2 linked regions of the Thalassobaculum sp. OXR-137 genome follow. The protein of the gene in region 2 interacts with the protein of the main gene of each other region in a pairwise test. Links are inferred from orthologs where the notes say so. Each region holds a gene or a part of one and is shown on either strand. Other genes may lie near its edges.

Region 1 (5,525 bases), 2.9 Mb from region 2 along the record:
GGCCAGGATGTCGTCGATCTCGTCGCGCACCATCTCCACCCGCTCGTCCAGGCTGAACAGCGGGCCCTTGCCGGCGTTGCGCGCGACGGCAACCACCAGATGGTCGACCGTCTTGCTGGCCCGGCGGATGATGTCGATATGACCCTTGGTGATCGGGTCGAACGTGCCGGGATAAACCCCCACACGAGTCTTATGCTCGGTCATTGCGGCGCCTCTCCCCCTTCGTCCGCATCGCCCGAGGGAGCGTCGTCCCCGCTCTCCCCCGTCTCGCCGGCCGCGATCTCCTGATCGACGCCGGTCTCGGCCGTCTCGTCCTCGGCCACATCCTCCTCGCTGCTCTCACCGACCAGCGAGACGGACACGACATTCTCCTCGTCGGCCACCCGGAAGACGTAGACGCCCTGGGCCTGGCGCGAGGTCTCGCGCACATCGCCGATCGGGCAGCGGATGACCTGGCCCTTGTCGGTCACGGCCATGATCTGATCCGTCTCCGCCACCGAGAAGGAGCCGGCGACCAGGCCGTTCTTGTCGGTCAGGTCGACGTTGGCGATCCCCTGCCCGCCCCGGTTGGTCAGGCGGTAGTTGTCGATCAGGGTGCGCTTGCCGAAGCCCTTGGTGGTGACGGTGAGGATGTGCTTGCGGCGGATCTCGTCCGTCGCATCGGCCTCGCCGCCGGCCGCCCCGTCGATGTCGAAGCGGCGCAGGATCGACATGGAGACGACCTTGTCCTCGCCGAGCAGACGGATGCCGCGCACACCCAGGGAATCGCGGCCCTGGAACACGCGCACGTCGGTGACGTGGAAGCGGATCGCCTTGCCGTCGCGGGTCGCCAGGAACACATCGTCGGCATCGGTGCAAGGCATTACGCCGATCAGACGGTCGTCCCCGTCCAGCCGCATGGCGCGCTTGCCGGCCTTGTTGATGTTGGTGAAGTCGCTGAGCGCATTGCGCCGCACCGTGCCCGCCTCGGTGGCGAACATGACGTGGAGCTGCTTCCAGCTTTCCTCGTCCGCCGGCATCGGCATGACGGTCTGGATCCACTCGCCCTCTTCGAGCGGCAGAAGATTGACCATCGGCCGGCCGCGGGACTGCGGCGTGCCTTCCGGCAGGCGGTAGGTCTTGAGCTGGTAGACTTGGCCGCGAGAGGTGAAGAACAGGATCGGCGCGTGGGAATTGGCCACGAACAGCCGGCTCACCACGTCCTCCTCGCGGGTGGCCATGCCCGAACGGCCCTTGCCGCCGCGCTTCTGCGCCCGGTAGGTGGTCAGCGGCACCCGCTTGATGTAGCCCGCATGGCTGACCGTGACGACCATGTCCTCGCGCGGGATCAGGTCCTCGATGTCGTGCTCGAACTCGTTCTCTTCGATCTCGGTCCGGCGCGGGTTCGCCCAGGATTCCTTCGACTGCAGGAACTCGCCGCGCATCACGTCCAGAAGACGCGGGCGGGAGGTCAGGATCTCCAGGAAGTCCTTGATCTTGGCGGCGATCTCCTCCGCCTCCTCGATCAGCTTGCCGCGTTCCATCCCGGTCAGGCGCTGCAGGCGCAGCTCCAGGATGGCTCGGGCCTGGATCTCCGACAGGGTATAGGTGCCGTCGTCCTGCACCTTGTGTCCCGGATCGTCGATCAGAGAGATGAAGGGGGCCACGTCGCCGGCCGGCCAGGCCCGGGCGCAAAGCCGCTCGCGCGCCTGTGCTGCGTCGGAGGACGCCCGGATCAGCTCGATCACCGGATCCAGATTGGTGATGGCGACCATCAGGCCTGCCAGGATATGCGCCCGCTCGCGCGCCTTCTTCAGCAGGAAGCGGGTGCGCCGGGTGATCACCTCCTCGCGGAACTGCACGAAGGCGTAGATCACGTCCCGCAGGTTCATCTGCTCGGGACGGCCGCCGTTCAGCGCCAGCATGTTCACGCCGAAGCTCGTCTGCAGCGGGGTGAAGCGATAGAGCTGGTTCAGCACCACCTCGGGCACCGCGTCGCGCTTCAGCTCGACGACGACGCGCACGCCGTCGCGGTCGCTCTCGTCGCGCAGGTCGGCGATCCCCTCGACCACCTTCTCGCGCACGATCTCGCCGATGCGCTCGATCATGCGGGCCTTGTTGACCTGATACGGGATCTCGGAGACGACGATCGCCATCCGGTCCTTGCGAATCTCCTCGATCACCGCGCGGCCGCGCATCACCACCGAGCCGCGGCCGGTGTGGTAGGCGTCGCGGATGCCGGCGCGGCCGAGGATCAGGCCGCCGGTCGGGAAATCCGGACCCGGGACGAAGCGCATCAGCTCGTCCACGGTGATGCCTGGATTGTCGACCATCGCCAGACAGGCGTCGATCACCTCGCCCAGGTTATGCGGCGGGATGTTGGTCGCCATGCCGACGGCGATACCGCCGGCCCCGTTCACCAGCAGGTTCGGGAACTCCGCCGGCAGGACCGCAGGCTCTTCCGTCGTCTCGTCGTAGTTCGGGACGAAGTTGACGGTTTCCTTGTCGATGTCGCGCAGCAGGCCCTCGGCCGCCTTGGCGAGGCGGGCCTCGGTGTAGCGCATGGCCGCCGCCGGATCGCCGTCCATGGAGCCGAAGTTACCCTGGCCGTCGACCAGGGGCAGGCGCATGGAGAATTCCTGCGCCATGCGGACCATGGCGTCGTAGATCGCGCTGTCGCCGTGCGGGTGATACTGGCCCATGACCGCGCCGACGATGTTGGCCGACTTGCGGTACGGACGGCTCCAGTCGTAGCCGCCCACCTTCATGGCGTAGAGGATGCGACGGTGCACCGGCTTCAGGCCATCGCGGACGTCGGGCAGCGCCCGGGCCACGATTACGCTCATGGCGTAATCGAGGTACGAGCGGCGCATTTCGTCTTCGATGGAGACAGGCGCGATGTCGTGCGGACCGGGCGTTGAGTCAGACAACCGAGGGGTTCCGATCGTAGGTTTCGACAGGGATCATGCCGGCGATGAACAGGTAGCGATCGAGATGCCAACTGATTCGTTAAATCTTAGCAAAATCGCCCATTTCCGGCAATGTTGCGGCGCCGAAATATCACGGTTCGGGCGCGCCGGATCAAGTTCCGAGTGCGCCCGGCGCCGCCGCCGCCTCGGCTCGCCCGCTCATCGCCCCCTAAGTCCCCGCAGTCAGGCGGTTATGCGGGTTCCATGCTCGCCCGGCCGGCCTCCGAGCGGACGGCCCTGTTCGGAAGCACGAAGGTGACCAGGGTGCCCTTGCCGGGGGTCGATTCGATCTCCACGGTGCCGCCATGCAGATCGATCAGGCGTTTGACGATGCTCAGGCCGAGGCCGGCGCCCTCGGAGGTCGCGGCCCCGCCGGCCGACCCGCGGGTGAACAGCTCGAAGGCCGATGCGGTATCGCTGGACGTCATGCCGCGGCCGGTGTCTCGTATCGCCACCGCCACACCGTCCGCCACCCGCGATACCTCGATCGAGATCGAGCCGCCCCTCGGGGTGTACTTGGCGGCGTTGCCAACCAGATTGAGCAGGATCTGCTCCAGCGCGTTCGGGTCGGCCCAGACGCTCAGCCCGCTGCGCGGTGCAGAGACCGAGAAGGATTTGGCGTCCAGATCCCCCTTCAGCAGCACCAGACAGGTCTCGACCGCCTCGTCCATCGAGACCATTTTGCCCTGGAATTCGTAGCGGCCGGAATCCAGACGCGCCACGTCCAGGATGCTGTCGATCAACGACCGCAGGTGATCGCCCCCGGTGTGGATTTGACGGGCGTAATCGCGATAGCGCTCGGCCGCTGCCGCGTCGGAGCCAAAAGTCTGCAGGGCGATCACCTCGGAAAAGCCGAGGATGGCATTCAGCGGGGTGCGCAGGTCGTGGCTCATCTGCGCCAGGAACTCGGTCTTCGCCCTGTTGGCCCGGTCGGCGTCGTCCCGGGCCATGCGCAAGGCCTCTGTCCGGTCTTCCAGCGCGTGGTGGGCTTCCATGAACTGGGCGAAGACGGAGCGCATGCGAAACACGATCCAGCCCAGCGACGCCATCGCCACGAACAGGATCGCCGCCATGGGCATGATGAGTTCGTGCAGGAACTTGGTGCCCGGCTTCGGGCTCCGCCAGGTGAGCCGGGCCACGGTGCTGCCGTCGAGACCGGTAAGATCGAGGACGTCGGCCACCGAACCGGCCTCGGTCAGCAGGCGGAGGCCGTCGATCCTGTAATCGGCGGCGAATGCGGCGAGCAGATCGTCATTGATCTCCCGCAGGTAGATCAGGACCGCGGGCCCACCCTTGCGTACGGGAAGCTCGGCCCTGTCCTCCCATTTCGCGACGGCGGCGGCGGCCATGAAAATCTGGTCGCCGTACCGGACGTAGGTCTCCTGGGCCACCGGGCGCATATTTGGAGACCCGGGATCGCTTCTGGCGGCGCGGACCAGGGCGACGAGTTCGGCCGGCAGTTCCAGCAGACGGCCGTCGACCGTCAACTCCTCGGCGACGGAGACCACATACGGTTCGTTCGATCCGTCGACCACGAAGGTGATGTCCACGCCCAGATTCTGCTGTGCGTAGAGCCCGACATTGTCATTGATCCAGACCGCGTCCGGGGCGAGAACGACGTGCTCGACGAAGTCGTTCCAGTACGCGTAGTCCGACGTCCAGCCGCCAAGCTCGCGACGGTTCCCGTCGATGATGCTGCGCAGGGTATGCCGCGTGGCGTCCACCGCCTGCCTGTCCTGAGCATCCGCGGCCAGCCAAGCCATCGCGAAGACGGCGCCCACGAGCCCGGCGATAAGACCGATGACAGGGAGCAGCAACCCGAAGCGCGGTGCCACAGACGCCTGCCCGTCGGTCCTCGCTTTACGGTCCATGCTTTGTCCGTAGGTTCCGAAAATCAGGCCAGACTGCGCCCGTTCTCTTGGTGACCCAGCTTACCCAAGAGGCTTGCCCCGAAGCCTTTCAATATCGTTAACATTCCAAAACTATTGGAATCAATTCGAATAGAGGCCGTCCGGCTTCCGTGCGCTGAAGGACAGGCTGAGCGGAAGCAGCGGGTCGGTGCCCTCCGGCCAGGCATGAAGACCGTCGGCCCGCTCGACCAGGCTGGGCAGCAGCGCCCAGGTGATGGTCGGATGCTCGTGCAGGAACTCGAAAGCGAGTCCGGCCGCGGCTACTGATGTGACGAGTTCCGACACCGGATGGGCCCATTCGTAGGTCCGCGTGTTCACGGTCTTGTGAGCGCTCCCGTAATCGTCCGGGTCGTCCAGTTCGGTGGGCGCGGGGTCGTGAAAATACCGATACTTGGTCTTGAACCGCCCGGCCGCCGCCTCGCAGGCGCCCTGCCCCTCGTCCCAGACATAGGCCAGGGGGTGGCAATCGGCGAAATACAGGCGACCGCCGGGTTTCAGGAAATCGGCGGCGATCCGGGCCCAGCCCGCGAGGTCCGGCAGCCAGCAGATCGTCCCCCAGCTCACGAAGACCAGATCGAAACGCTCGGGGATCAACTCGGGCGCGGCGTAGAGGTCGCCCTCCACGAAGGTGGCGGAGAGGCCGGTCTCCTGCGCCAGGGCGCGGGCC
Region 2 (7,529 bases):
GCTGGAGGAGCGGCTGCGCTCCCGCCTGGGCTGGGGTCTGGTGGCCGACATCCACCCCACCGACTACGAGCTGCGCCTGGGCATCCTGCAGTCCAAGGTCGAGCGGGTGGACGCGGACATTCCGCCGAAGGTCATGGAGTTCCTGTCGCACAAGATCAGCTCCAACGTCCGCGAGCTGGAAGGCGCGCTGAACCGCGTGGTGGCCCATTCGACCCTGGTCGGCCGGGCGATCACCCTGGAGATGGTGCAGGAGGTCCTGTCCGACCTGCTGAAGGCCAACGACCGCCGGGTGACGATCGAGGAGATCCAGCGCCAGGTCGCGTCGCACTACAACATGCGGATCTCCGACATGTACTCGGCCCGCCGGGCCCGGGCGATCGCCCGGCCGCGGCAGATCGCCATGTACCTGTCGAAGCATCTCACCCAGCGCTCCCTGCCGGAGATCGGCCGCAAGTTCGGCGGCCGCGACCACACGACGGTCATGCACGCCGTCAAGAAGGTCGACGAGCTGCGGGCCACGGACCGTCATTTCGACGCCGATGTGGACCTGCTGCGGCGGATGCTGGAGGGGTGAGTCCCTTGCCGTCCGGCGGTGGCGGAAACCGCCTCGCCGGACGGTGAAAAACTCCCTGTGCACAAGCGTTTCGTGCTATAAACTCTGACTTTCGATTCGCCGGGTCGCGGGCGGTCGGATTCCGCCGGACTCGGTGGTTCCGCCGATCGCGATGCGCCGGTCCGTCAGGCGTCAATCCAGTTCGAGCGAGCACATGAAGATCACCATTGACCGGGCGGCCCTCCTGAAGCCGCTGGCCCATGTTCAGAGCGTCGTCGAGCGCCGGAATACCATTCCCATCCTGGCCAACGTCCTGTTGCAGGCGAAGGAAGGGCGGGTGTCCCTGACCGCGACCGACATGGACATGGACGTGGTCGAGAGCGTGGCCTGTTCCGTCGACCAGCCGGGCTCCGCCACGGTGCCGGCGCTGACCCTCTACGAGATCGCCCGCAAGCTGCAGGACGGCTCGGAGGTCGAGCTGACCGTCGCCGGCGACAGCGGCCGCATGGCGATCCGGGCCGGCCGCTCCAACTTCTCGCTGCCGACCCTGCCGGTGGAGGAGTTCCCGGCCCTGTCCGGCGACGAGCTGACCACCAATTTCGTGCTCTCCGCCGCCGATGCGAAGACGCTGATCGACCGTACCCGCTTCGCGATCTCCACCGAGGAGACGCGCTACTACCTGAACGGCATCTACCTGCACGAGACCCAGGCCAACGGCATGGCGGTGCTGCGCGCGGTGGCGACCGACGGCCACCGGCTGGCCCGGGTGCAGATGCCGCTGCCGGAGGGTGCCGCGGGCATGCCCTCGGTGATCGTGCCGCGCAAGGCGGTGACCGAGATCCGCAAGCTGATCGACGAGACCGATGGCGACGTGCAGATCGGCCTCAGCGAGAACAAGCTACGCTTCGCCTTCGCCGACACCGTGATGACCACCAAGCTGATCGACGGTACCTTCCCGGATTACGAGCGGGTGATCCCGGCCGGCAACGACAAGATCATGCGGGTCGATTGCAAGTCGTTCAAAAGGGCGGTGGACCGCGTGGCGACCATCTCCACGGAAAAGTCGCGCTCGGTGAAGCTCGCGGTCGCCAACGGCACCCTGACCCTGTCGGCCAACAGCCCGGACAATGCCCAGGCGACCGAGGAGATGGACGTCGAGTACGGTGCCGCCTCCATGGAAATCGGTTTCAATTCCCGCTACTTGCTGGACATCGCCGACCAGGTCGACGACGGCGGCAAGGCGGTGTTCCAGATGGCCGACGCGGCCTCACCGACCATCGTCACGGACGAGGCGGACGACGGCGCCCTCTACGTCCTGATGCCGATGAGGGTGTGACGGGGCGCGTGTCGGTCGAGGGTCCCATTCTCAGCGAACACAGCGGTGCCGCCTCCACCGTGAGAGCGCCGCTGCGGCTTGCCGTGAACAAGCTCAGCCTGACCCGGTTCCGCAACCACGCCGCGACGTCGCTCGAGGTCGACCGCCCCGTGGCGGTGCTGACCGGCGCCAACGGCTCGGGCAAGACCAACCTGCTGGAGGCGGTCTCCTTCCTCAGCCCCGGCCGCGGCATGCGCCGGGCGAAGCTGTCGGAGATCGACCGGGTCGGCGATGCCGGCCCCTGGGCGGTCTCGGCAGCGGTCGAGGGCAAGCTGGGCGAGACGCGGATCGGCACCGGCCGCGACGCCGGCGTCGAGGGCGAGCGCCGCCTCGTGCGCATCGACGGCGCGCCGGCGCGCAGCCAGTCGGCCCTGGGCGACCATCTCACGATTTCCTGGCTGACCCCGGCCATGGACCGGCTGTTCACCGAGAGCGCGTCGGGTCGCCGGCGCTTCCTCGACCGGCTGGTCTACGCCTTCGACGGCGAGCATGCCGGACGGGTGAGCGGCTACGAACACGCCTGGCGCGAGCGCAACCGACTGATCCGGGACGGACGGCGCGAAGCGGCCTGGTACGCCGCCCTGGAGGAGACCCTGGCCGAGACCGGCGTGGCGATCGCCGCCGCCCGCGCCGCCCTGGTCGCCCGGCTCAACCGGATTTGCGCCGCCACGCGGGAGCCGTTCCCGGCCGCCGAGCTGGCGCTGGACGGCGAGATCGACCGCTGGCTGATCGGGACCCCGGCCCTGGAGGTCGAGGACCGGCTGCGTGCGACCCTGGCCGCCGCCCGGTTCGGGCCGCAGGAGGCCGAAGGGCCGCACCGCACCGATCTGGCGGTCACCCATGTGGGCAAGGCCATGCCGGCCGCCCAATGCTCCACCGGGGAGCAGAAGGCGCTGCTGGTCGGCATCGTGCTCGCCCATGCGCGGCTGCAGGCGATCGACGAGTACGCCGCGCCGATCCTGCTGCTGGACGAGGTCGCCGCCCATCTGGACGACCGCCGCCGCGCCGCCCTGTTCGAGGCCGTGTTCGACCTCGGCGGTCAGGCGTGGCTGACCGGCACCGATGTTTCCACCTTCGCGCCGATCGCCGATCGCGCGCGCTTGTTCGACGTCGCCGACGGCAAGGTCCGGCCGGCCGACGTCGTGTCCTAACCGGAGTCCCCCCATGGCTGACGACGCCAATAAGAACATCGAGAACGACGACTACGGTGCGGAGTCCATCAAGGTTCTGCGCGGCCTCGATGCGGTGCGCAAGCGCCCGGGCATGTATATCGGCGACACCGATGACGGGTCGGGCCTGCATCACATGGTCTACGAGGTGGTCGACAACGCCATCGACGAAGCCCTGGCCGGCTATTGCGACGCGGTCCAGGTGATCCTGAACGGCGACGGCTCGGTCACCGTGCGCGACAATGGGCGCGGCATCCCGGTGCAGATCCACTCCGAGGAGGGGGTCTCGGCGGCGCAGGTCATCATGACCCAGCTCCATGCCGGCGGTAAGTTCGATCAGAACTCCTACAAGGTTTCCGGCGGTTTGCACGGCGTGGGCGTCTCCGTGGTGAACGCGCTGTCCGAGTGGCTGGAACTGCGGGTCTGGCGCGAGGGCAAGGAGCACTTTATGCGGTTCCGCCACGGCGATGCCGAGGCGGATCTGGTGGAGGTCGGTCCGTCCGGCGGCAAGACCGGCACCGAGGTCACCTTCAAGCCCTCGTCCGGCACCTTCACCATGGTCGAGTTCGACTATCCGACCCTGGAGCACCGGCTGCGCGAGCTGGCCTTCCTGAATTCCGGGGTGCGCATCCTGCTGACCGACGAGCGCAGCGGCGAGCCGAAGACCACCGACCTGTTCTACGAGGGCGGTCTGAAGGCCTTCGCCGAGTATCTGGACCGCTCGCGCACCGCCCTGCACCCGACCATCTCCGCCATCGGCGAGAAGGACGGCATCACGGTCGAGATCGCGATGGAGTGGACCGACTCCTATCACGAGACGATGCTCTGCTTTACCAACAACATCCCGCAGCGCGACGGCGGCACCCACCTAGCCGGATTCCGCGCCGCCCTGACCCGGCAGGTGAACAACTACGCCGGCCAGACCGGGATCGCGAAGAAGGAGAAGGTCTCGCTCGCCGGCGACGACGCCCGCGAAGGCCTGACCTGCGTGCTGTCGGTTAAGGTGCCGGATCCGAAATTCTCCTCCCAGACCAAGGACAAGCTGGTCTCCTCCGAGGTCAAGCCGGTGGTGGAGAACATCGTCGGCGAGCGTCTGGACCAGTGGTTCGACGAGCACCCGAACGAGGCCAAGCGCATCGTCACCAAGGCCTATGAGGCCGCGGCCGCCCGCGACGCCGCCCGCCGGGCACGCGAGCTGACCCGGCGCAAGGGCGCTCTGGACATCGCCAACCTGCCCGGCAAGCTCGCCGATTGCCAGGAGCGCGATCCGTCCAAGGCCGAACTGTTCCTGGTCGAGGGCGACAGCGCCGGCGGCTCGGCCAAGCAGGGCCGCGACCGCAAGAACCAGGCGATCCTGCCGCTGCGCGGCAAGATCCTGAACGTGGAGCGCGCCCGCTTCGACAAGATGCTGTCGAGCGCGGAGATCGGCACGCTGATCGCGGCGCTGGGCACCGGCATCGGGCCGGAGGAGTTCAATATCGAGAAGACCCGGTATCACCGGATCATCATCATGACGGACGCCGACGTGGACGGCTCCCACATCCGCACCCTGCTGCTCACCTTCTTCTTCCGGCAGATGCCGGAGCTGCTGGAGCGCGGCTATCTCTACATCGCCCAGCCGCCGCTCTACCGGGTGAAGCGGGGCAATGAGGAGACGTACCTGAAGGACGACAAGGCGCTCGAGCGCTTCCTGATCGACGAGGGGACCAAGGGGGCGGTGCTGAAGACCGCGTCCGGGACCCAGATCGCCGCCGCCGACCTGGCCCATCAGGGCGAGCTCGCCCGCCAGGCGCGTCAGCTTCTGGAACCGCTGGTCCGCCGCCTCGGCGGTCCGGTCGTCACCGAGCAGGCGGCCGTCGCCGGCCTGCTGCGCCCGGCCCTGCTCGCCGATCAGGCCGCCGCCGCGGCCGCCGCGGCCGATTTCGCCCGGCGTCTCGACGTGCTCTCGGAAGAGCATGAGCGGGGGTGGTTCGCCTCCTACGAGGAGCAGACCGAGACCGGCCCGGCCATCGTCGTCGCCCGCACCCTGCGCGGCGTGACCGAGACCTACACCATCGACGGGGTGCTGATGCGTACCGCCGAGGCCCGGGCCCTGGCCGAGCGGACGCCGGACCTGCAGGAGCTGTTCGCCGAGCCGGCGACCCTGGTGCAGAAGGACGGATCCGAGCGCACGGTCTACGGACCGGTCGGGCTGATCGAGGCGATCTTCGAGATCGGCCGCAAGGGCCTGACCATCAACCGCTACAAGGGGCTGGGCGAGATGAACCCGGACCAGCTCTGGGAAACCACGCTGGATCCGGACCGCCGCACCCTGCTGCAGGTCAAGATCGCCCATGCCGACGAGGCCCAGGAGGTGTTCAGCACCCTGATGGGCGACGTGGTCGAACCGCGCCGGGAATTCATCCAGTCCAACGCCCTGAAGGTGGCGAACCTGGACGTGTGATCCGGCCCGCCCGGCCCTTCGACACGCCCCCGCTCACGCGGGGGCTGCTCAGGGCGAGGCTGGGTTTCAATCCGCCGTCATCCCGAACTCGTTTCGGGACCTGCGGGCTCCGGTACGGGCGGAGGTCCCGAAACGAGTTCGGGATGACGATCAGCTATACAAATTGACCTCGCCCTGAGCAGCTCCCGGACGTGATCCGGGGGCGTGTCGAAGGGCGGCGGAAACACCCGCTCCCCGAAACGCAAACCGGCCGCCGGATCACTCCGGCGGCCGGTTGCCTATGCATCGGGAACTCCTGGCGGAGCGGCCGTCGGCGCGGGGTCTCACGACCCTTCGGTCATGGCGTTGGCTTCGCTCTGCAGGTGCGTGTAGTGCTCGATGCCGATGCGGCCGATCAGGTCGAGCTGCGTCTCCAGATAGTCGACATGCTCTTCCTCGTCCTGGAGGATCTGGTTGAACAGGTCGCGGCTGACATAGTCGCGGATCGAGTCGGCATAGGCGATCGCCTCGCGCAGATCGGGGATCGCATCGTTCTCGACCGCGAGATCGCACTCGAGGATCTCCTTCACGGTCTCGCCGATGCGCAGCTTGTTCAGCTCCTGCAGGTTCGGCAGGCCTTCCAGGAACAGGACGCGCTGGATCAGCTTGTCGGCATGCTCCATCTCCTCGATGGACTCCTCATAGGCTTTCTTCGAAAGCTTCGAGACGCCCCAATCGCCGAGGATGCGCGAGTGCAGAAAGTACTGGTTGATCGCCGTCAACTCGTTCTTGAGGATGCGATTCAGGTGTTCGATGACTGTCTTGTCGCCCTTCATGGCGCCCTCCGTCGGTCGGATCTCTGCCACAACAGTACAAGATCGTGGTAATTCGGCAAGAAAAAACGTAATGATTTCAAGTAATTGAGAATGATCCGCAATACAATCTGCCTGCCCGGCTTCATGTGCGGCCCCGGGCTGTTCGACGATCTCGGCGCCGCCCTGGGCGACCGGCTGGCACTCCTGCACGGGGATGTTTACAGCGATCCGTCCATCGAGGGGATGGCGCGGCGGGTGCTGGCGGCGGCGCCCGAACGGTTCGTCCTGCTGGGATTCTCCATGGGCGGCTTCGTCGCCCGCGAGATCGCGCTGACCGCGCCGGAGCGGGTCGAGGCGATGGTGCTGGTCGCCACGTCCGCCCGCGCGACCTCGCCGGCGGAGCATGCCCGCAAGGAGGCGATCCTCGCCCAGCTCGCCGAGACCGGCTTCAAGGGCATGTCGCGCAAGGCGCTGGCCCGCGGCATCCATCCCGACCATCCGGACCGCGACGCCCTGGTGGCTCGGCTGAAGGCGATGGGCGCCGACCTCGGCGGGGCGGTGATGACCCGCCAGCTCCAGGCGACCCGGGAGGACGGCTACCGCGACCTGCCCCGGATCGCCGCGCCGACCCTGGTGATCGCCGGCCGCCAGGACGTGCTGCGGCCGATGGACGAACTGGAGCGGCTGGCCGCCGGCATCCCCGGCGCCCGCTTCGAGGTGTTCGAGGAATGCGGCCACATGGTGCCGCTGGAAAAGCCGGATCAGTTGGCTGAGAGCATCACCGCCTTTCTGGATGCGCTCTAGGCAGACCCGGAAGGGACAGATACGTTGACCTTGTGTCAGTCAGATCCTCCCTCTCGCCCCTGCTTACCGGTTCGCTCGCCGGCGTCCTGATGATGGCGGTGGCCGCCGCCGCCTTCAGCATGATGCACGCCGCGATCCGCCATGTGAGCGTGGAGGTGCATCCGTTCGAGATCGCGTTCTTCCGGGTCTTCTTCGGGTTCTTCGCCCTTGCTCCGGTGTTCATGCGCCAGGGCTGGACCCCGCTGCGCACCACGAAGATGAAGCTGTTCGCCGCCCGCGGCGGGTTGAACGCCTGCGCCATGCTGATGTTCTTCTACGGTCTGTCGATCACGCCGTTGGCGACGGTCGCGGCCTTGGGGTTCACGGCACCGCTCTTCGCCACGGTGCTGGC

Evidence for each region.
Region 1: the proteins of gyrB (region 2) and gyrA interact in binary tests that used the Escherichia coli proteins (3 or more experiments, as listed by UniProt). The link is inferred for Thalassobaculum sp. OXR-137 from one-to-one orthologs.

What each region holds. Positions count from the first base shown.
Region 1 is NZ_CP139715.1:3,752,129-3,757,653, reverse strand. The notes cover bases 1-3,289. They hold gyrA (DNA gyrase subunit A), read right to left. Parts: upstream 2,910-3,289; coding sequence 201-2,909; downstream 1-200. Other genes in these bases: T8K17_RS17360 (sensor histidine kinase), read right to left, coding at 3,140-3,289; coaD (pantetheine-phosphate adenylyltransferase), read right to left, coding at 1-204. Outside these bases: more of T8K17_RS17360, read right to left, coding at 3,290-4,819; T8K17_RS17355 (class I SAM-dependent methyltransferase), read right to left, coding at 4,940-5,525. UniProt on the Escherichia coli protein: A type II topoisomerase that negatively supercoils closed circular double-stranded (ds) DNA in an ATP-dependent manner to maintain chromosomes in an underwound state.
Region 2 is NZ_CP139715.1:897,576-905,104, reverse strand. Bases 2,761-5,816 are described here. They hold gyrB (DNA topoisomerase (ATP-hydrolyzing) subunit B), read left to right. Parts: upstream 2,761-3,092; coding sequence 3,093-5,540; downstream 5,541-5,816. Other genes in these bases: recF (DNA replication/repair protein RecF), read left to right, coding at 2,761-3,079. Also shown: chromosomal replication initiator protein DnaA, read left to right, coding at 1-574; dnaN (DNA polymerase III subunit beta), read left to right, coding at 768-1,889; more of recF, read left to right, coding at 1,886-2,760; bfr (bacterioferritin), read right to left, coding at 5,864-6,355; T8K17_RS04195 (alpha/beta fold hydrolase), read left to right, coding at 6,446-7,138; T8K17_RS04190 (DMT family transporter), read left to right, coding at 7,171-7,529. UniProt on the Escherichia coli protein: DNA gyrase negatively supercoils closed circular double-stranded DNA in an ATP-dependent manner to maintain chromosomes in an underwound state.